2 regions of the Halomonas sp. SS10-MC5 genome follow, and region 1 is predicted to be linked to the other one. Evidence: riboswitches for the same ligand, from Rfam matches in the RefSeq annotation. Region 1 holds a riboswitch; the other holds the start of a gene.

Region 1 (8,864 bases):
GCGGTCCAGCGGATCGCGTCTTCCGTCACAATATTCGGGCGAAGCAGCGAATTGGGGCCACAGCGACGAACCGACATTACCCACTAGCACCAGTGCTGCGGCCGGGATGGCGTGGGCAATCGGGGGCACATGATCCTCCGGCTCCACCTCGAAGGCTCCGCGCAAAACGAGCCCATGCGCCTCGAGTTCATGTTTCAGCTGAAACAGTCTCATCGGGGGAGTGCCACCTTAATTTCGCTGATCTGCGCATCAGTTTGCGCTATCCGCCGTGGTTGTACGCGATTGGCTGTGGCCGCTCGGCGGCCATGCGATTGGCATGGCGGGCATGGGTCCTTAGCGTTGTCGCGCATGACGAACGCCTGGTATGGCATCAGGTCCACGGCGACTGGCCGTGGAAGAGCGCGGCCACCTGTCCGGGGGGAGGGAAAGTCCCTGTGGAACTCGCCGCGTATCGGGGTCGAGCGGTGCATATCACCTCACGGAAACGAAGACTGGGGCGCCACCCACCATGGCGGTGGCCAATCGCTGGCCGTAGAGGCGCTCAAGGGCTGCAGGTACCAGCATGGCATCGCGCGACCCCCAACACGCTTCACCGTCGGGGTAGAGCAGCAGCAGATGGTCGCACCAGCGAGCGGCGAGGTTGAGGTCGTGCAGGCACAGCATAACCGCCCTGCCGGCCTGGGCCTCGCCAGCGAGCAGCGCCATCACCGCGGTCTGGTGATGCAGGTCAAGATGGTTGGTTGGCTCGTCGGCGAGCCAGATGGCCGGCGCCTGGGTCAGCACCGTGGCGATGGCCAGGCGCTGCCTTTCACCGCCCGAGAGCGTGCTGACTAGCCGCTCGGCCAAGTGGTCGACATCGAGCCGCTCGAGCGCAGCCTCGGCCAACTGTAGATCCTCGCCGCCCTCCATCTGCCAGGGCGACAGCCAGGGATGGCGCCCGATCAATGCCGTCTCGCGCACCGTGGCGGGAAAGCCGTCCTGGCGCTCCTGGAAGACCAGGCCCAGGGCGCGGGCGACCCGGCGGCGCGGCAGCGAGGCGAGCGCGCCCCCGTCGAGACGCACGCTGCCGGCCCGCGGTGCTCGCAGCCCCGCTAGGGTATGCAGCAAGGTGGTTTTGCCGGCCCCGTTGGGGCCGAGCACGCCCCACACCTGCCCGGGCTCCAGGTCCAGGTTCAGCGCCCGACCGTCGCGACGGCCCGGTACGTCGATGACCAGATTTCGCGCCTCGAGTCGGCTCATCAGCGGCTCCGGTAGAGCAGGTAGAGGAAGGTCGGTACGCCGAGCAGCGCCGTGATCACCCCCACCGGAAGCTGTTCCGGAGCGATGATGGTGCGCGCCAGGGTGTCGGCGAGCACCAGCAGGGTGCCGCCAGCCAGGGCACAAGCAGGCAGGATCAGACGTTGGTCGTTGCCCAGCATCAGGCGCAGCATGTGCGGTACCACCAGGCCGACGAAGCCGATGCTGCCGGCCGTGGTCACCGCCATGGCGGTGAGCAGGCTAGCCGTGATGTAGATCGTCCACTCCAGCGGACGCACCACCACGCCCAGGGCCGCGGCCTGCAGCGCCCCGCGGGCCAACACGTTGAGGCTGCGCCCCAGCGGGAAGGCGAGCAGGCACACCCCCAGCAGCACGACGAGCGGATAGCCGGGTGTGTGGGCGTAGGATAGATCGCCCATCAGCCAGTAGAGCATGCCGGGAAGACGCTCAACGGGGCTCACCGCCAGCATCAACGTGACCACCGCGCCCCACCCGGCCGCCACCACCACGCCGGTGAGCAGCAGGCGGGAAGGCGTCCAACTGCCGGTGCCATGGGCCAGGCCAAAAACCAGCAGTGTCGAGAGAAAGGCCCCGGCGAAAGCCGAGCCGCTGATCACCGCGCCGCCCAACCCGGCAAGCATCGCCGCCAGCGCTCCCACTGCGGCACCGCCCGAGAGGCCCAGCACGTAGGGGTCCGCCAAGGGATTGCGCAGCAATACCTGCATCAGCGCGCCGGCCAATGCCAGCAGGCCACCGGTGGCAAATGCCGAGAGGGCCCGCGGCACACGCAGCTCCAACACCAAGGTGCGCGCCAGGGCGTCGCCGCGCCCCAGGGCCACCTCCCACAGCGCGGCGGGGGTGATGTTGACGCTGCCGACCGACACCGCCAACGCCATGGCGGCCATCGCCGCCAGCGCCAGCAGGCCCAGCGGGAAGGCCAGCCCTCCGTGCCTGACAGCAACCAGTGAGTACCTAGCGGCGTGCACGGGCTGCCTCCAGTTTCTCGCAGAACAGCCGGCTGCCCTCGAGCAGGCGCGGCGTGGGGCGCTGGATCAGCGACGGCGGCACGAAGAAGAGGTTGCCCTCCGCCACCGCCGTGAGGTTCGTGTACTGCTCCCAGTGGGTGAGCCATTCACGGCTCTCCTCGCCCATGCCGCCGGCCAATATCGCCTCGGGGTCGGCGTCGAGCACCGACTCGTCGCCGATGCGCGGCACCAGGCGCTCAAGGTCGCCGAAAACGTTGACGCCACCGCAGGCGGTCAGCACCGAGCCGATCAGGTGCGCGTCGTTGACGGTCATCAGCGGCTCGTCCCACACCTGATAGAAGACGCGCACCGGTGCTCGCCCGGCATAGCGTTCTCGAAGCTCGATCATGCCGTCGCGAAAGCGCCTCGCCTCGCGATCCGCGGCATCGGCTGTGCCGGCCAGGCGTCCCAGGCGCTCGATGGCGCTGGCCACGCCCTCGAAGGACCGCGGCTCGAGGTAGAACACCGGCAGGCCGAGCGCCTCCAGCATCTCCAGCTGCTCGGAGGGATTGCCGGTCACCCAGCCGATCACCAGTGTGGGCCGCAGGGCGACGAGGCGCTCCATGTCGATGCGCGTATGGCTGCCCAGCGAAGGCACCGCCTGGGCCTGCGGCGGGTAGTCGCTGTAGTCCACTACGGCCACTACCTGGTCACCGGCCCCGGCGGCATAGACCAGCTCGGTCGCACCGGGCGACAGCGCGGCGATGCGACCGGCGGGCACCGGCAGACACACCTCGCGGTCGCGGTCGTCGGTGGCGCAGAGCGAATCGGCATACGCCTCGCCGGCCGCCGGCCCCGACAGGGCCAGCAAGGCGCTGAAACCTACGGCGGGGCCAACGGCCCCGCCGAACCGGCCGCTACTGGCCAAAGTGGACACTGACGAAGGCCGCACGACCGGCGTTGAGGTAGTCATCGTCATCGAAGAAACGTGTCGTGACATACTCTTTATCAAGGGCATTCTCCACAGTCAGTCGAGCCGACCACAGCGGTGCAAACTGCCAGCCGGCACGCAGATTGACCAGCCCGAAGCCACCGATTCGATCCGTGTTGGCGGCATCTTCGTAGCGATAGCCCTGCAGAACCCAGGAGCCCCCCAGGAACCACTCGCCCAGCTCACGATCCACGTCGAAGCGGGCGCTCTGACTGGAACGGCGCCTAAGACGATTTCCGGTAGCCCGATCTTCAGGGTCGGTGTAGGTCGCGGCGGCAGCTAACGTCCAATCATCTACCTCAGCGCCCACGGAGAGTTCGACGCCACGGATACGCGTAGTGGGTACGTTCGTTGTCGGCTGCCCCATTTGCTGCCAGACGATCAGGTTGTCAATATCGGTCTGATAGATTGCGGCATCCCAGAACCAGCGCACATATTGGCCACGTACTCCGAGCTCCACCGTTTTGGATGTTTCCGCTTCTAACTCGGGATTGCCAAACCCCGGCCAATAAAGGTCGTTGAAAGTTGGCGCCTTGAAGGCGGTGCCATAGCTGGCTCGCAGGGTATGGTGGGAATTGATGTCATACCCCAGCGCCAGGCTACCGGTAATCTCGTCACCGTAGGCTTCGTTATCGTCATAACGCAGGCTGGCTTGAACGGCTAACGGTTCGAAATCGAGTAGCGCCTGGCCGAAAACGGCCTTGTTATCACGCTCCTCGATGTCATAAGGACCATCCCATGGCATATTCCCCGTGACACTACCGGCCACGCTATCGTTCATATACTCCGCACCGATAATCAACTCATGCCCCCCTGAAGTCAGCGTGTTCTCCCAGCGGGCCGTGCGTGTCTGCGTATCAAGGATAGACCCCCAGAAGTGGTTGACGCTTTCATCGCGCGCTTCGCTCAGCGTCAAGCGACTACTCCAGCTGTCAGTTACCGGCAGTTCTCCATAAATTCCCGCCACCTGCTGCATATAATCAGTCGTGGCCATGGAGCCGCTCTCGTCATACTCCGTGGTACCGCGGGCTCTCAGCGCCAGAAATCCCACTTCTGCGCCGCTATCGAAGGTGTGCGACATTCGCGCCAGCGCTGAGGTGTTGTCGTACCCCATATCCTCACCACCACGACGCACCGGCGTGCCATCGGTGGTGAAGTGGCTGCCGGCAAAGCTGTAGCGGGTACCGCCGCTACTGCCGGAGAGTCCTGCACTGTATCGCTGGGTATCGAAGGAGCCGCCGCCTGCAGAGATGCGCGGGTGCGGGCCGCCCTCCTGAGCGTCATGGGTGAAGAGCTGCACCACGCCGCCTACCGCGTCGGCGCCGTAGAGGCTGCCCCGCGGGCCGCGCACGATCTCGGCGCGCTGGAACATGCGCGGGTCGAGGTACTGCCACGCAGGGCCGCCATCCGTAGCGGAGCGCAGGCGAATGCCGTCGATCATCAGCAGACTCTGGTTATTCGAGGTGCCGCGAATCGACACGCTGCTCTGTTTGCCGAAGCTGCCGTTGGAGCTGACGTCCACTCCGGGCTGGCCGCGCAGCAGATCGGTGACGCTGGTGGGGTCCTGACGCCGCAGGGTGGCCTCGTCGAGCACGGTCACCGAGGAGAGCGTCTCGTCGGCGGTGCGCGGCGCCAGGGTGGCGGTGATCACCATGGGATTGAGGGCGACAATATCGGTGTCTTGCGTGACAGTGGCCTGGGCCTGAACGGCCAGAGGAAGCGCTGCCAGGCCGAAGGCGGCCAGATGATGCTTGGTTTTCATTCTGATTCCCTTGCTCGCCGTGCCTACCCGCACGGTCTTCTAGGCGAAGCCGGCTGGCGGGAAAGGGATCGAGAAAGGGAGAGGTGAACGGCGGCGCCAGCCCTGCCTCGGAGTCGCCCACCGCAACCCGGCATGAGGGAAACGCTGTCATACAGCATTTCCTGCACTCTCTGGCCGGTCTCCGGGCTGACGAGTGGACAATTAACGTCCCAGAAGGCCACCTTCCCGTGTCAGGGCACAGTGGTGTAAGGCTTTCCTTGACTCGATTACCGTTGCGGGGGCAGCGTCGGAATGGCACGAGGCGCACCGACTTCTCGTTTCACCCCGGCGCGTCTGCGCGCGCCTAGGGCACCTGAGAGTGTCGCTAAGCTAGCAATCCGACCCCGCACGGTCAACGACAGCGGCGTGCCGGAATGCGACATGCCCTGCCATATCAGGCGGTTGACGAGCCCATGGCGGCCGAACGCCTCGTGGTCGTAACCAGCCAGCTTGATCCACAAGCACTCACGGGCTCGGTCGGGGTGCTGAGCTTCACGTTCCGAGAGACCGTGCGTTCGACCACCGACCGGGCGGCTCTGATGACGCATTCATCTGCAGCCTCCCGGAAATTGCCGGCACCATCGAGAACAAAAAGTTGCAGGCCATGCGGGAAGGCCGAGCTGAAGCGTGCATCAGAAGCGCTAGATATACTAAAAAAGCCACCGTGTACTAAGGGCTGACGTTCCCCGGCCCCCCTGCAGGAGTGCCTTTGTAGCAGCCCTTCTTGCTTTTCGATCCTTTGCGCCCCCACGTTATGATGGGTTTGCTTTGCTCTGCGACAATTCGCCTCAGGTTCGCGCACCAAATAACAAGTATTTTACATGCTTATTATAATTTCCCCGACGAAGGAGACCCTCATGCTCACCTCACAGCAGGAGCAGCTCATCGAGGCCACCGCCCCGGTGGTAGCAGAGCACCTCGATGCCATTACCCAGCATTTCTATCCGTTGATGTTCAAGCGCTACCCCGACGTGGCCTCGCTGTTCAATGAGGCGCACCAGCAGAGCGGTGCCCAGCAACGGGCCCTGGCCGGTGCCGTATTGGCCTACGTGCAGCTGCGCCAGGATCCCGCCAGGGCGAGAGGAGTGCTGGCCACAGTGGTAGAGAAACACGTGTCGCTGGGCATTCAGCCCGACCAGTACCCCATTGTCGGCGAGTGCCTGATGGCCGCCATCGGCGAGGAGCTGGGTGACGCTCTGACGCCAGAGATCGCCGAAGCGTGGGCAGCGCTCTATGAAGAGCTGGCCGGCCTGTTGATTGAGCTGGAGGATCGTCGGTACCAGGCTTTCGCTCTGAAACCCGGTGGCTGGCGCGGTTTACGTCGATTCCGCATCGCCGCGACTCGGCAAGAAAGCGCGATGATTCGCTCCTTCGTCCTCGAGCCGGAGGACGAAGGCCCGGTAGCAGATCATGAGCCCGGCCAGTACATCGGCGTGCGACTCGGTATCGAGGGCGAGACGCTCTATCGCCACTACAGCCTCTCGGACCTGCCAAATGGCCGCACCTATCGGATCTCGATCAAGCGTGAGCCCGAGGGTCGAGCCAGCCGCTACTTTCACGACGTGCTCAACGTTGGCGACAGCGTAGACCTTCTGCCACCGGCCGGGGAGCTTACGCTACAGGGAGGCAATGAACCGCTGCTGTTGATCAGCGGTGGAGTGGGCCAGACACCTATTCTGCCGCTGGCTCGCCAGGCGCTGGCCGAGGGTAGGCAGGTAGTCTATCTTCATGCCGCCATCGACGCCGAGCATCACGCCTTCCGGCAGGAGGTCGCCGCGATGCGCGAAGTGCATCCCTCTAAGCTCAAGGTCGTCGCCATACACGAACACGGCGACGATGCCGACCACTGCGGCCGCCTCGATCGCGAGCTACTGAGACACTACCTGCCCGCATCCAACCCGCGCTGCTACTTCGTTGGCCCCCAGGGTTTCATGAGTGCGGTGAACCAGGCCTTGGCAGAGCTCGGCGTTGAAGAGGATCGACGCCACTTTGAGCACTTCGGCCCGTCCCGCCCTATTGAAGCTGCCTGATACTCTCACTACTAGCCCCGTCAAAGGCACAGGCCATCTTTGGCGGGGTCGAGCATTTCGCGCCATTACCCATCAGCGCCTACCGCGCTGAACACTGCATCGAGGCATCTGATGCCGTGCGCGAACAGCGCCAAGCAGAAATAGCATCCGAGCCAGATCATTCGGCTTGGAGTTAGCGATAGTGTCTTAACTGGACCGGTCACTCGCGCCAGTAGTCGTTAGCCGCAGCCACCGTCTGGAAATGGGTCGCAATGACATGCGAAATGGCAATAAGGCTGTTGGGATCTGCTGCGTACTCCGGTCGTAGCTCTTTTCGCACTTCGGCATCGGTCTGTGTCGTGGCGACACCCTTCTGCGATAGTTTCACGGCCAGGGCAAACCCCTCCTGAGGAGTTTCCGTCATGAGACTGGGCAACCACGAATCGGAGGCTGCCTGCCCCTCGTGTTCGTCCGCCGATAGGACGGCCGCACCCATCAGTAGCCCTAGGAGGCTTACGATAGCAATGCTTGCGTACCTGGGCGCGGAGGACTTCGGCGCAATGATCGTCATGGCTGGCTCCTGTTGTTTTCGTTGTGCCTTGCCGGGAGGACATTTTATAAGAAGCATTCAATCTACCTTTTCAAGACTAGAGTCTATTCCGGCCCCGTCAAGAGAAGGATTTCAGTCCTTGCTCAACTGATCCGGGAGCGGCTCCATCTCCGTTGCCTTGCCTAGCCACCCCCAGTCGTCGAACAGCACGTAGAGTGCCGGGATCACCAACAGTACGAGCACAGTAGCGCTGAGCAGGCCAAACACCACCGAGATCACCAGTGGCTTGATGGCCGCCGCCTGGGTACTGGTTTCTGCCAGCAGTGGCAGCAGCCCGGCGATGGTAGTGGTGGACGAGATCAGGATGGCACGCAGCCGGTCGCGGCTGGCCTGGCCGGCGGCTGCAACGGCATCCAACCCACGCTCGCGATGGGTCTTGATGAAGTGGATCAGCAGGATGGCGTTGTTGACCACAATACCGGCCAGCGACGCCGCACCAATCAGCGAGGGCATGGAGAGGTAGTAGCCCATGAGCACATGGCCCCAGATGGCGCCGATGAAGGCCAGCGGGATCGAGAGCATGACGATTAGCGGCTCCACATAACTGCGAAACTGGAAGGAGAGGATCACGAAGATCCCCACCAGGCCGATCAACAGCCCGCGGCCGATGGAGCCGCCGGTCTCGGCGGAGCTGGCCACCTGCCCCTCGAAGGAGATCGCCACATTGGGGTGGCGGGTAAGGAAAACCTCCAGCCAGCCGCTACCGGTGAGGTCATCGACGATAGCCTGGCCGCTGGCTTGGCGTGCATCCACGTTGGCTTCCACGGTGACGGTACGCCGCCCGTCGATACGGGTGATGCGCGCCCATTCGCGTCGCTCCTCGGCGTTGGCCACCACCTCCAGAGGCACCCGGAGCCCACCCGGCAGGGCGATGGTAAGGTCCGCCAGATCATCAAGGGAGCTTCTGTCCCCCTCGGCTAGGCGGATCAGCACTTCGATCTCCTGGTCGCCGATGCGCTGGGTATCGGCAATCTCACCCAGCAGCGCCGCGCGCAGCTGGCCGGCCACCTCCTCGGCGGAAAGCCCCAGGCCGTGGGCACCCTCGGCCATGGAGAAGGCCAGCTGGGTCTTGCCCAGACGCAGGTCATCCATGACGTTGTGGACGGCCGCGTAGCCCTCGAGATGGCCCCCCAGCTCCAGCGCCGCCGCCTTCATGGCTTCTAGGTTCTCCCCGGCCAGTCGCACTTCTACCGGCACCCCGGCGGGGCCGAAGCCGGGTTCCTGGATGATA
Region 2 (8,864 bases), 1.7 Mb from region 1:
AACACCAGCAGGGTGGAGAGAAAGGCGCCAAGGAAGGCGGAGCCGGTGATCACCGCTCCGCCGAGCCCCGTCAACATCGCCGCCAGCGCCCCCACCGAAGCGCCGCCGGAGAGGCCCAGCACGTAGGGGTCGGCGAGCGGGTTGCGCAGCAGCACCTGCATCAGGGCGCCGGCGACGGCGAGCAGCCCGCCCACGGCGAAGGCCGAGAGCGAACGCGGAATGCGCAGCTCGAGGATCAGCGTGCGCGCCAGGGGGCTGCCCTCGCCCCGGACTACCGCCCACACATCGCCAAGGGTGAGCGCGGCGCTGCCCCACGTGACCGACACCAGCAGCGCCGCCAGCCCCAGCAGGGCCAGCGTCCCCAGCGGCAGCCACAGCGAGCGTCGGCGCGGCATGCGCATGGCGTCAGCGCTTGTCACGGGCACGGTCGAGCTTCTCGCAAAACAGCCGGCTGCCCTCCAGCAGCCTCGGCGTGGGGCGCTGGATCAGCGACGGCGGCACGAAGTAGAGATTGCCGCGCTCCACCGCGGCCAGGTCGGGGTACTGCTCCCAGTGAGCCAGCCACTCCCGGTTCTCCTCGCCCATGCCACCGGCCAGGATCGCCTCGGGGTCGGCGGCCAGCACCGACTCGTCGTCGATGCGCGGCACCAGCCGCGACAGCTCGCCGAAGACGTTGACCCCGCCGCACAGGGTCAGCACCTTGCCGATCAGGTGGTCGTCGTTGATGGTCATCAGCGGCTCGTCCCACACCTGGTAGAACACCGAAATCGGCTCGGCCTCGGCGTAGCGCTCGGCGAGTGCCGCCATGCCATCGCGGAACTCGGCGGCCTCGCGGTCACCCGCCTCGCGGGTGTCGGCGAGCCGCGCCAGCCGCTCGATGGCGTGGGACACGCCCTCGAAGTCCCGCGGCTCGATGTAGAACACCGGCATGCCCAGCGCCTCAATGGTCTCGAGCTGCTCGGGCGGGTTGCCGGTGACCCAGCCGATCACCAGGTCGGGGCGCAGCGAAACGAGGGTCTCCAGGTCCATACGCGTGTGGCTGCCCACCGAGGTGACCGCCTGAGCCTCGGGCGGATAGTCACTGTAGGCCACCACCGCCACCACCTTCTCTCCCGCCCCCGCGGCATAGACCAGCTCGGTCGCGCCCGGCGAAAGCGCGGCGATGCGCTCTGCCGGGGCCGAAAGGCACACCTCGCGGTCGCGGTCGTCGATGGCGCACAGCGAAGCGGCGCGTACCTCGCCGGCCACCGGCCCCAGCAGGGCCAGCGCCAGCAAGGCAGCGGAAACAGCAGCGGGGCCAAGGGCCCCGCCGAAGCGGCCGCTACTGGCCGAAGTGAACACTGACGAAGGCCGCGCGGCCGGCGTTGGGATAGTCACGTGCGGTCTCGTACTCCTTGTCCAGCGCGTTCTCCAGCGTCAGGCGGGCCGACCACAGCGGGGCAAACTCCCAGCCGGCACGCAGGTTGACCAGCCCGAAGCCGCCGATACGATCCTGGTTGGCCGCATCGTCGTAGCGATCGCCTTGCAGGATCCAGGACCCGCCCAAGGACCAGTCGCCCAGCTCGCGGTCCACGTCGAAGCGGGCGCTCTGGCTGGCGCGACGCTGGATACGATTGCCGGCATCGGCACCGCTACGATTCTCCGGATCGGTCCATGTCAGTGCCGTAGCCAGCGTCCAATCCCCGAGTTCGACGCCACTCGACAGTTCGACGCCGCGGATCCGTGCCTCGGCAATGTTCTGCGGCGCCCAGAGCCCGCTCGGGGTCGGTGCCCAGGCGATCATGTCGTCGAGTTCGGTGCGATAGGCCGCCAAATCCCAGAACCATTGCCGATATTGGCCGCGCACACCCACTTCGATGGTTTCGGAGGTTTCCGGATTGAGCTCGGGGTTGCCGGAGTTCGGCCAGTACAGGTCGTTGAACGTCGGCGCGCGAAAGGCAGTACCGTAGCTGGCTCGCAGGGTATGAGCATCATCCAGATCATAGCCCAGTGCCAGGCTGCCGGTGACCTCGTCGCCATAGGCTTCGTTATCGTCGTAACGCAGCCCGGCCTGTACGGCGAAGGGCGAGAAATCGAGCAGACCCTGGGTGAAGACGGCGCTGTTGTCACGGCTGGAGACGGCAAAATCCGTGGTGCCCGATACCTTGTCTTCGCTATGCTCCACGCCGGCGATCAACTCATGCATGCCGAAACTCAGGGTATTCTGCCAGCGGGCGGTCTGGGTCCGGGTCTCGATGAGCGAAGGGAAGTCGGTATTGAAGGTGTCGAGCTCATCGCGAGCTTCACTCAATGTCAGTCGGCTGGTCCACCGCTCGGTCACAGGCAGTTCGCCATAGATGCCTGCCACCTGCTGCACGAAGTCGCTCTCGCCGTCGACGAAAGCGTTGCCGCCTCGAGCACGCAGGGCCAGCATGCCCACCTCCCCCCCCCCATCGAAGGTATGCGCCAGGCGTGCCAGCGCCGAGGTGTTGTCGTAGCCCTTGTCCTCACCATCGCGGCGCAGCGGGGTGCCGTCGGTCGTGAAACGGCTGCCGGCGAAGCTGTAGCGGGTGCCGCCGCTGCTGCCGGAAAGCCCGGCGCTGTAGCGCTGGGTGTCGAAGGAACCACCACCTGCGGAGATGCGCGGGTGCGGTCCTCCCTCCTGCGCCTCATGGGTGAAGAGCTGAACCACGCCGCCCACGGCATCGGCACCGTACAGGCTGCCGCGCGGGCCACGCACGATCTCGGCGCGCTGGAACATGCGCGGGTCGAGATAGTGCCAGGCCGCGCCTCCGGCGGTGGCGGAGCGCAGGCGGATGCCGTCGATCATCAGCACGGTCGATTCACTGCCGGTACCGCGCAGGTAGATACTGCTCGCCTTGCCGAATGATCCGCGGTCGTTGACGTCGACCCCCGGCTGCCCTCGCAGCAGATCGGTCACGCTGGTGGGATCCTGCCGGCGCAGGGTGGCCTCGTCGAGCACGGTCACGGAGGAGAGACTCTCGTCGGCGGTGCGCGGCGCCAGGGTGGCGGTGACCACCAGCGGATTGAGCGCCACGGCATCGGCGCTCTCGCCGGTCGGATCTTGAGCCTGAACGGCCAGCGGAAGCGCGGCCAGGCCAAAGGCGGCCAGATGATGCTTGGTTTTCATTCTGATTCCCTTGCTCGCCGTGCCTACCCGCACGGTCTTCTTTGCGAAGCCGGGCGGCATGGGAGTCGAGAAAGGGAGAGAAGTGAGGCGTCTGCCCTGCCTCGAGGTTACCCACCGCAACCCGGCATGAAGGGAGAGCCGAACGATTTGTCGAGCTTTCCCGCTCTCAGGCCGGTCTCCGGGCTGACGAGCGAAGCGTCGACGGCACGCTTCGGGCCCATCGCCTTCCCATGCTTGAGCACAGTGGCGCGATGATGGACCCACACTCGATCACCGTTGCGGGGGCAGCGTCGGAATGCGCCTTCTTCAAACCTGAAGAGGACCACCGACTTCCCGTTTAACCTCGAAATGACAATGAGGCACCTGAGAGTGGGCGTAAGCTAGCAACCGTAGCGCCGGGCGTCAACGCATCGTTGCGCTCTGGCTGATATGGATCAACGAGTTAGCCCTTTCACCAGGCCATTCCATACGTACCACACCCGCTCGCAGCGAGCCGTGGCGTCCTGGGCGAGCCAGCCGTTGAGGTCGCGCAGGCGCCTGTTCTCGCGGCCGAGGGGCACGACGGCGCGGCCCATTTCCACCACGATCAGCACGGCCTGGCCGCCCTGCGCGACTTCCCAGTCCCGCAGCGCATCGAGCTCCCGCGCCATGGCCTGACGCAGCCGGTCGTCGTCGGGCTCGGCGTCGAGCCGCTCGCCGATCCAGCGTTCCCAGCCCTCCAGCACCAGGCATGAGGTGTCGGCCACCGATGGCCACGCCTCGAGCCGGCCTCCCGCATGGGCGGAGTGCCAGCGGGGCTCCTCGAAGCGCTGCCTTACGACGCCGCGCTTGCCGGCGCAGGTACCGCCGATGAAGAGTTGCATTGCCAGCGCTCCCCGTCATGAGTGAAGGTGAATCGCCGCCCCTCGGCCTGAACGACGCCGCCCTCCCAGAAGCCGATGTCCTCGAAGCGGCGGCGCAGCTCTCGAATCACGCCGCCATGGCAGACCACCAGCGCGCGATGGTGGCTGTGCGGCGAGCAGCCGTTCACGAGATCGGCGAACCAGTCGTCGAGCCGCTGGCGCAGCTCGGCGGTGGACTCGCCGCCGGGCGGCGGCTGCTGGCCTTCGCTGTCGATCCAGGCGCGATAGAAGGGCTGCGACTTCAGCTCATCATAGGTGCGCCCCTCGTAGTCGCCGAAGTCGAGCTCACGCAGGCGCGCATCGAAGTGCATCGACCAGGCCTGCTCGCGCCCTTCGATCACGTGCGCCAGGGTCTGCCGACAGCGAGTCAGGTCGCTGCAGTGCACGGCATCGAAGCTCTGCTCCGCCAGCGCCTCGCGCAGCCGGTCGAGGCCCGGCAGGGCGTCGGGCAGCAGCAGCGGGATGTCGCGCTGCCCCTGGTAGCGATGCTCGCGGTTCCACTGCGTCACCCCGTGACGAACGACCACCAGCTCCAGGCGACCAGCAGCAGCCATAGCTCTCCTCCCTCGATTGCGGTTCCGACGATGTCGCCGTTGATGCCCTTGAAGGCGCGCAGCATGCCCCAGGCATAGAGCATCAGGAACGGCGCCAGTGCAAGGCACAGCCACGCCCCGCCCGACACCAGCACGGCCAGCGGCAGCAGCGGCAGCGCCGCGAGCCAGAGATCGCGCAGTGAAAGGTCGCGCTTCCAGCTGGCGGCCATGCCCTCGCGCCGTGCCGCCGGGGCCACCACCAGCAGCGCCACGGCTGCCAGGCGGCCCAGCCCCAGCACTATCAGCAGCAGCAGGCCGGCGCCGGCGTCGAGCAGCACGAACAGCAGCGCAGCCTTCCACAGCAGCAGGAACACCAGCGCCAGGATGCCGAAGCTGCCCACATGGGGATCCTTCATGATCTCCCACTTGCGCTCCAGCGGCGCGTTGCTGCCCAGGGCGTCGGCCACGTCCATCAGGCCGTCCAGGTGCAGCCCGCCGGAGAGCGCCACCCACAGCGTGAGCAGGGCCAGCGCCAGCAGCAGCGCGGGTAGCAGGTTCTCGAGCAGCGCGGCCGCCGCCGCCAGCAGGCCGCCGAGCAGCACGCCCACCAGCGGATAGCAGCGCACCGCCCAGCGCCGGGTGGCCGGCGTCCAGGGGCAGGCGAACGGCAGCGGCAGGCGGGTGAGGAACTGCAGCGCCAGCACCAGGCCAAAGGCGGCGTCTTTCATGAGCGCTCCCCACCACGGCGTTTCCACACCTGCGGCAACCCGGCCATCACCTGGATCACCTCGTCCGCCTCCTTCGCCACCAGGCGGTGAGCCCGCTGCAGGAAGGCCAGGTAGCGCCACACCTCGGCGTCCTCGGGGGGCATGCCCTCGTTGACGTCGTTGGAGACGATCACCAGCGCCACGTCGCGTCGCCGGGCCTCGGCCAGCAGGCGCTCGAGCATGGCGATGCCCCGCGCCTCGTCGAGTTCGCCGGCATACTCGCTTGCATAGAGCAGTTGGCTGGCCCACAGGGTCAGGCAGTCGAGCAACAGCGTGCTGCCGGGCGCCACCCACTCGAGGGCGGCGACCAGATCCACCGGCTCCTCCAGGGTGATCCAGCCCTCGCCCCGGGCTTGCCGATGGCGGCCGATGCGGGCCTGCCACTCGCCGTCGCTGCCGCTCCTGGCGGTCGCCAGGTAGTAGCGGGCCCCGCCCCGCTCGGCCTGCCAGCGCCGCGCCAGGGCTTCGGCATGGGTGCTCTTGCCGGAGCGCGCCCCGCCGCTGATGAAGGCGATCATGGATGTCTCCAACGCGCGATGGCCTCGACCAGCGCCCGGTTCTCCGGCCGCGAGCGCACCGCCACCCGCAGCCAGGCGCCCTCGAGGCCGATGAAACGGTGGGTATGACGGACGAGAATGCCACCGCGCGCCAGGTGTTCCAGCAGCGCCGGCATCGACCCGCCGCGAGCCTCCTGAAGCCAAGCATCCCTGAACAACAGGAAGTTGGCGTGGGACGGCACGATGTCGAGCCCCAGCGACGCGAGCTCGCCCTGTAGCCAGGGGCGCTCGGCGTCGAGCCAGGCGCGGGTTCGCGCCAGATAGTCCCGGTCCGCCAACAGCGGCGCGACCAGCCCCGCCGCCAGGGCGTTGACGCTCCACGGCGGCTGCAACTCGGCAATAGCGTTTACCGCGGCGGCCGAGCCCAGCAGATAGCCCAGCCGCAGGCCGGGAATGGCATACAGCTTGGTCATCGAGCGCAGCAGCAGCAGGTTGTCGAAGCGAGCCAGCAGCGGCGTGAGCCGCTCGTCCGGCGTGGCGAAATCGACGAAGGCCTCGTCTACCACCAGCATGGCGCCGTGGCGCTGGCCTGTCGCCAGCAGGCGCTCGATGATCCCGCACTCGATCAGCGTGCCGGTGGGGTTGTTGGGGCGACACAGGAACAGCGCGCCGGCATCGCGCATGGCCCCAGCGGCACGCGCCTCGTCCAGCATGAAACGCTCCCCCGTCAGGGCGAGAGGCTCCACGGCGATGCCGTAGTGACGACAGGCCCGCTCGTACTCGCCGAAGGTGGGCTGCACGATGGCGACCCGGCTCACGCCGCGCCTGGCCAGCAGCGCCGCGGCGAGGAAGATCGCCTCGGCACCGCCGTTGGTGAGCCTTACCTGCTCGGGCCCGAGCCCTTCGGCGTGCGCGATGGCTTCTCGCGCCTCGCGATAGTCGGGGTCGGGATAGCGGGCGAGCTCCGCCACGCTGGCGGCAAGCCGCTCCGGTAGCCACGAGGGCGGCCCCAGCGGATTGAGATTGGCACTGAAGTCGATGACCTCACTGTCGCCGGCGAGGCCGAACCGCGGCAATAGCTGCTCCGGACGCCCGCCGTGGCTTGGCCAGTCGTTCATGTTCTCGTTCGCATTGCTCATGGCATCGCTCATTGCCTCTTCACATGAGCCCCCTTCCCGCCAGCACGAACATCACCATCAGCAGGAAGAAGGCGCTCCAGGCACCGTGCATATGGCATATGGCGCGCTCGATATGGGCGACTCGCAGCGGCTCGTGGGGCTCGCCCATTAGGGCCCGCTCCGACACCTGCCCAGCGTAATGATTGACGCCGCCGAGCTGCACGCCGAGCAGGTACGCCATCATCGCCTCGGGCCAGCCGGCGTTGGGGCTGGGGTGGCGCGGCGCATCGCGCCGGGTGCCGGCCAGCGCCCCTCGCCCGCGTGTCCCTGGCAGCGCCAGGGCGGCCAGCCACATGGCCAGCGCGGTCAGTCGCGCCGGCACCCAGTTGGCCAGGTCGTCGAGCTTGGCCGAGGCGTAGCCGAAGTCGGCGTAGCGCTCGCTGCGATGGCCGACCATGGAGTCCAGCGTGTTCACTGCCTTGTAGGCCAGCGCCAGGGGCGCCCCGCCGAGCAGCGCCCAGAACAGCGGCGCGGTGATGCCGTCGACCGTGTTCTCGGCCACGGTTTCCACCGTGGCCCGGGTGATCCCCGCCTCGTCGAGGGCCTCGGTATCGCGCCCGACGATCATCGACACCGTACGGCGCGCGGCGTCGAGGTCACCTTGGGCCAACGGGCCGGCCACCGCGCAGGCGGCATCGCGCAGGCCCTTGATCGCCAGCGCACTGGCCAGCAGCAGCAATTCGCCGATGAGCCCCAGCCAGGGATGCAGCCAGGCGAGCAGCGTCAGCACGCTCCAGGCCAGCGCATAGACCAGCACCACCACGCAGCCGGTGAGCAGAAAGCCCTTCAGCCGACGATTCCGGTGAGCGCCGCGGTTCCAGCGGCGCTCGAGCACCTCGATCAGCCGCCCCATGGCGGCCACCGGGTGCGGAAGCCAGCGCGGGTCGCCGATCAGCAGATCCAGCGCAATGGCCCCCAGCAGCAGCGCCAGCAGGGCCAGGCTCAGGGGCTCGACGCTCATTTAGCCTTGTCACCGGAGGCCACACCGGCCGAATCGAAGGTGGCCATCTCGCTCAGCATGCGGCAGGCGGCCTCCAATAGCGGAAACGCCAGAGCGGCCCCGGTCCCCTCGCCCAGTCGCAGTTGCAGATCGAGCAGCGGCTCGGCATCGAGCAGTTCCAGCGCCACGTCGTGGCCCGGCTCGCAGGAGCGATGGCCGAAGATAAGGTAGCCGCGTAGTGCAGGCGCCAGCCGGCAGGCCACCAGCGCGGCCACCGTGGCGATGAAGCCGTCGACCAGGATCGGCATGCGCCGGGCCGCCGCACCCAGGTAGGCGCCGGCCATGGCGGCGATCTCCAACCCGCCGAGCTTGGCCAACAGTTCGAGCGGCCGAGAGGGATCCACGCCGCGGGCCGCCAACGCGCCTTCGATCACCTCGGCCTTGTGGGCCAGCCGCGCGGGAGCGATACCCGTGCCCTGGCCGACCAGGCGACTCGCCGGCCGGCCGCTCAGCGCCGCCAGCAAGGCGCTGCTGGCGGTGGTGTTGGCAATGCCCATCTCGCCCACGATCAGGCAGCGACAGCCGGCGGCGAAGCTGCGCCCGGCGGCGCGGACTCCCACCTCGATGGCGCGCTCGGCCTCGGTAAGACTCATGGCATCCTCTCGGGCGAAGTTGGCGGTACCCGGGCGCACCTTGTCGATGATCACACCGTCGCCCTCGACCGCCCCCTTCACGCCGACATCGACGACCTCGAGCCGAGCCGCGACCTGCCGGGCAAAGACGTTGATGGCGGCACCGCCAGCGGCGAAATTGGCCACCATCTGTGCGGTGACCTCCTGAGGAAAGGCCGACACACCCTCCTCGGCCACGCCATGGTCGGCAGCGAAGACGATCACCCCGGGCGGGCTCACCGCAGG

What was found. A riboswitch is a leader RNA that binds a small molecule or an ion and turns the genes downstream of it on or off. The one in region 1 is predicted to bind cobalamin.
Region 2: linked by a shared signal. The riboswitch ahead of I4484_RS13970 (TonB-dependent receptor) and the one ahead of I4484_RS01070 (TonB-dependent receptor) in region 1 are both predicted to bind cobalamin.

What each region holds. Positions count from the first base shown of each region.
Region 1 covers NZ_CP065435.1:230,853-239,716, reverse strand. The annotation lists gene I4484_RS01090 (hypothetical protein) at 1-213, opposite strand, end outside; gene I4484_RS01085 (ABC transporter ATP-binding protein) at 472-1,239, opposite strand; gene I4484_RS01080 (iron ABC transporter permease) at 1,239-2,162, opposite strand; gene I4484_RS01075 (cobalamin-binding protein) at 2,230-3,093, opposite strand; gene I4484_RS01070 (TonB-dependent receptor) at 3,140-4,975, opposite strand; cobalamin riboswitch at 5,130-5,346, opposite strand; gene hmpA (NO-inducible flavohemoprotein) at 5,872-7,044, shown strand; gene I4484_RS01060 (hexameric tyrosine-coordinated heme protein) at 7,244-7,594, opposite strand; gene I4484_RS01055 (efflux RND transporter permease subunit) at 7,706-8,864, opposite strand, start outside.
Region 2 covers NZ_CP065435.1:2,994,902-3,003,765, forward strand. The annotation lists gene I4484_RS13960 (iron ABC transporter permease) at 1-401, opposite strand, end outside; gene I4484_RS13965 (cobalamin-binding protein) at 406-1,275, opposite strand; gene I4484_RS13970 (TonB-dependent receptor) at 1,322-3,130, opposite strand; cobalamin riboswitch at 3,282-3,512, opposite strand; gene I4484_RS13975 (bifunctional adenosylcobinamide kinase/adenosylcobinamide-phosphate guanylyltransferase) at 3,565-3,993, opposite strand; gene I4484_RS13980 (histidine phosphatase family protein) at 3,945-4,586, opposite strand; gene cobS (adenosylcobinamide-GDP ribazoletransferase) at 4,538-5,293, opposite strand; gene I4484_RS13990 (bifunctional adenosylcobinamide kinase/adenosylcobinamide-phosphate guanylyltransferase) at 5,290-5,850, opposite strand; gene cobD (threonine-phosphate decarboxylase CobD) at 5,847-6,968, opposite strand; gene cbiB (adenosylcobinamide-phosphate synthase CbiB) at 6,988-7,968, opposite strand; gene cobT (nicotinate-nucleotide--dimethylbenzimidazole phosphoribosyltransferase) at 7,965-8,864, opposite strand, start outside.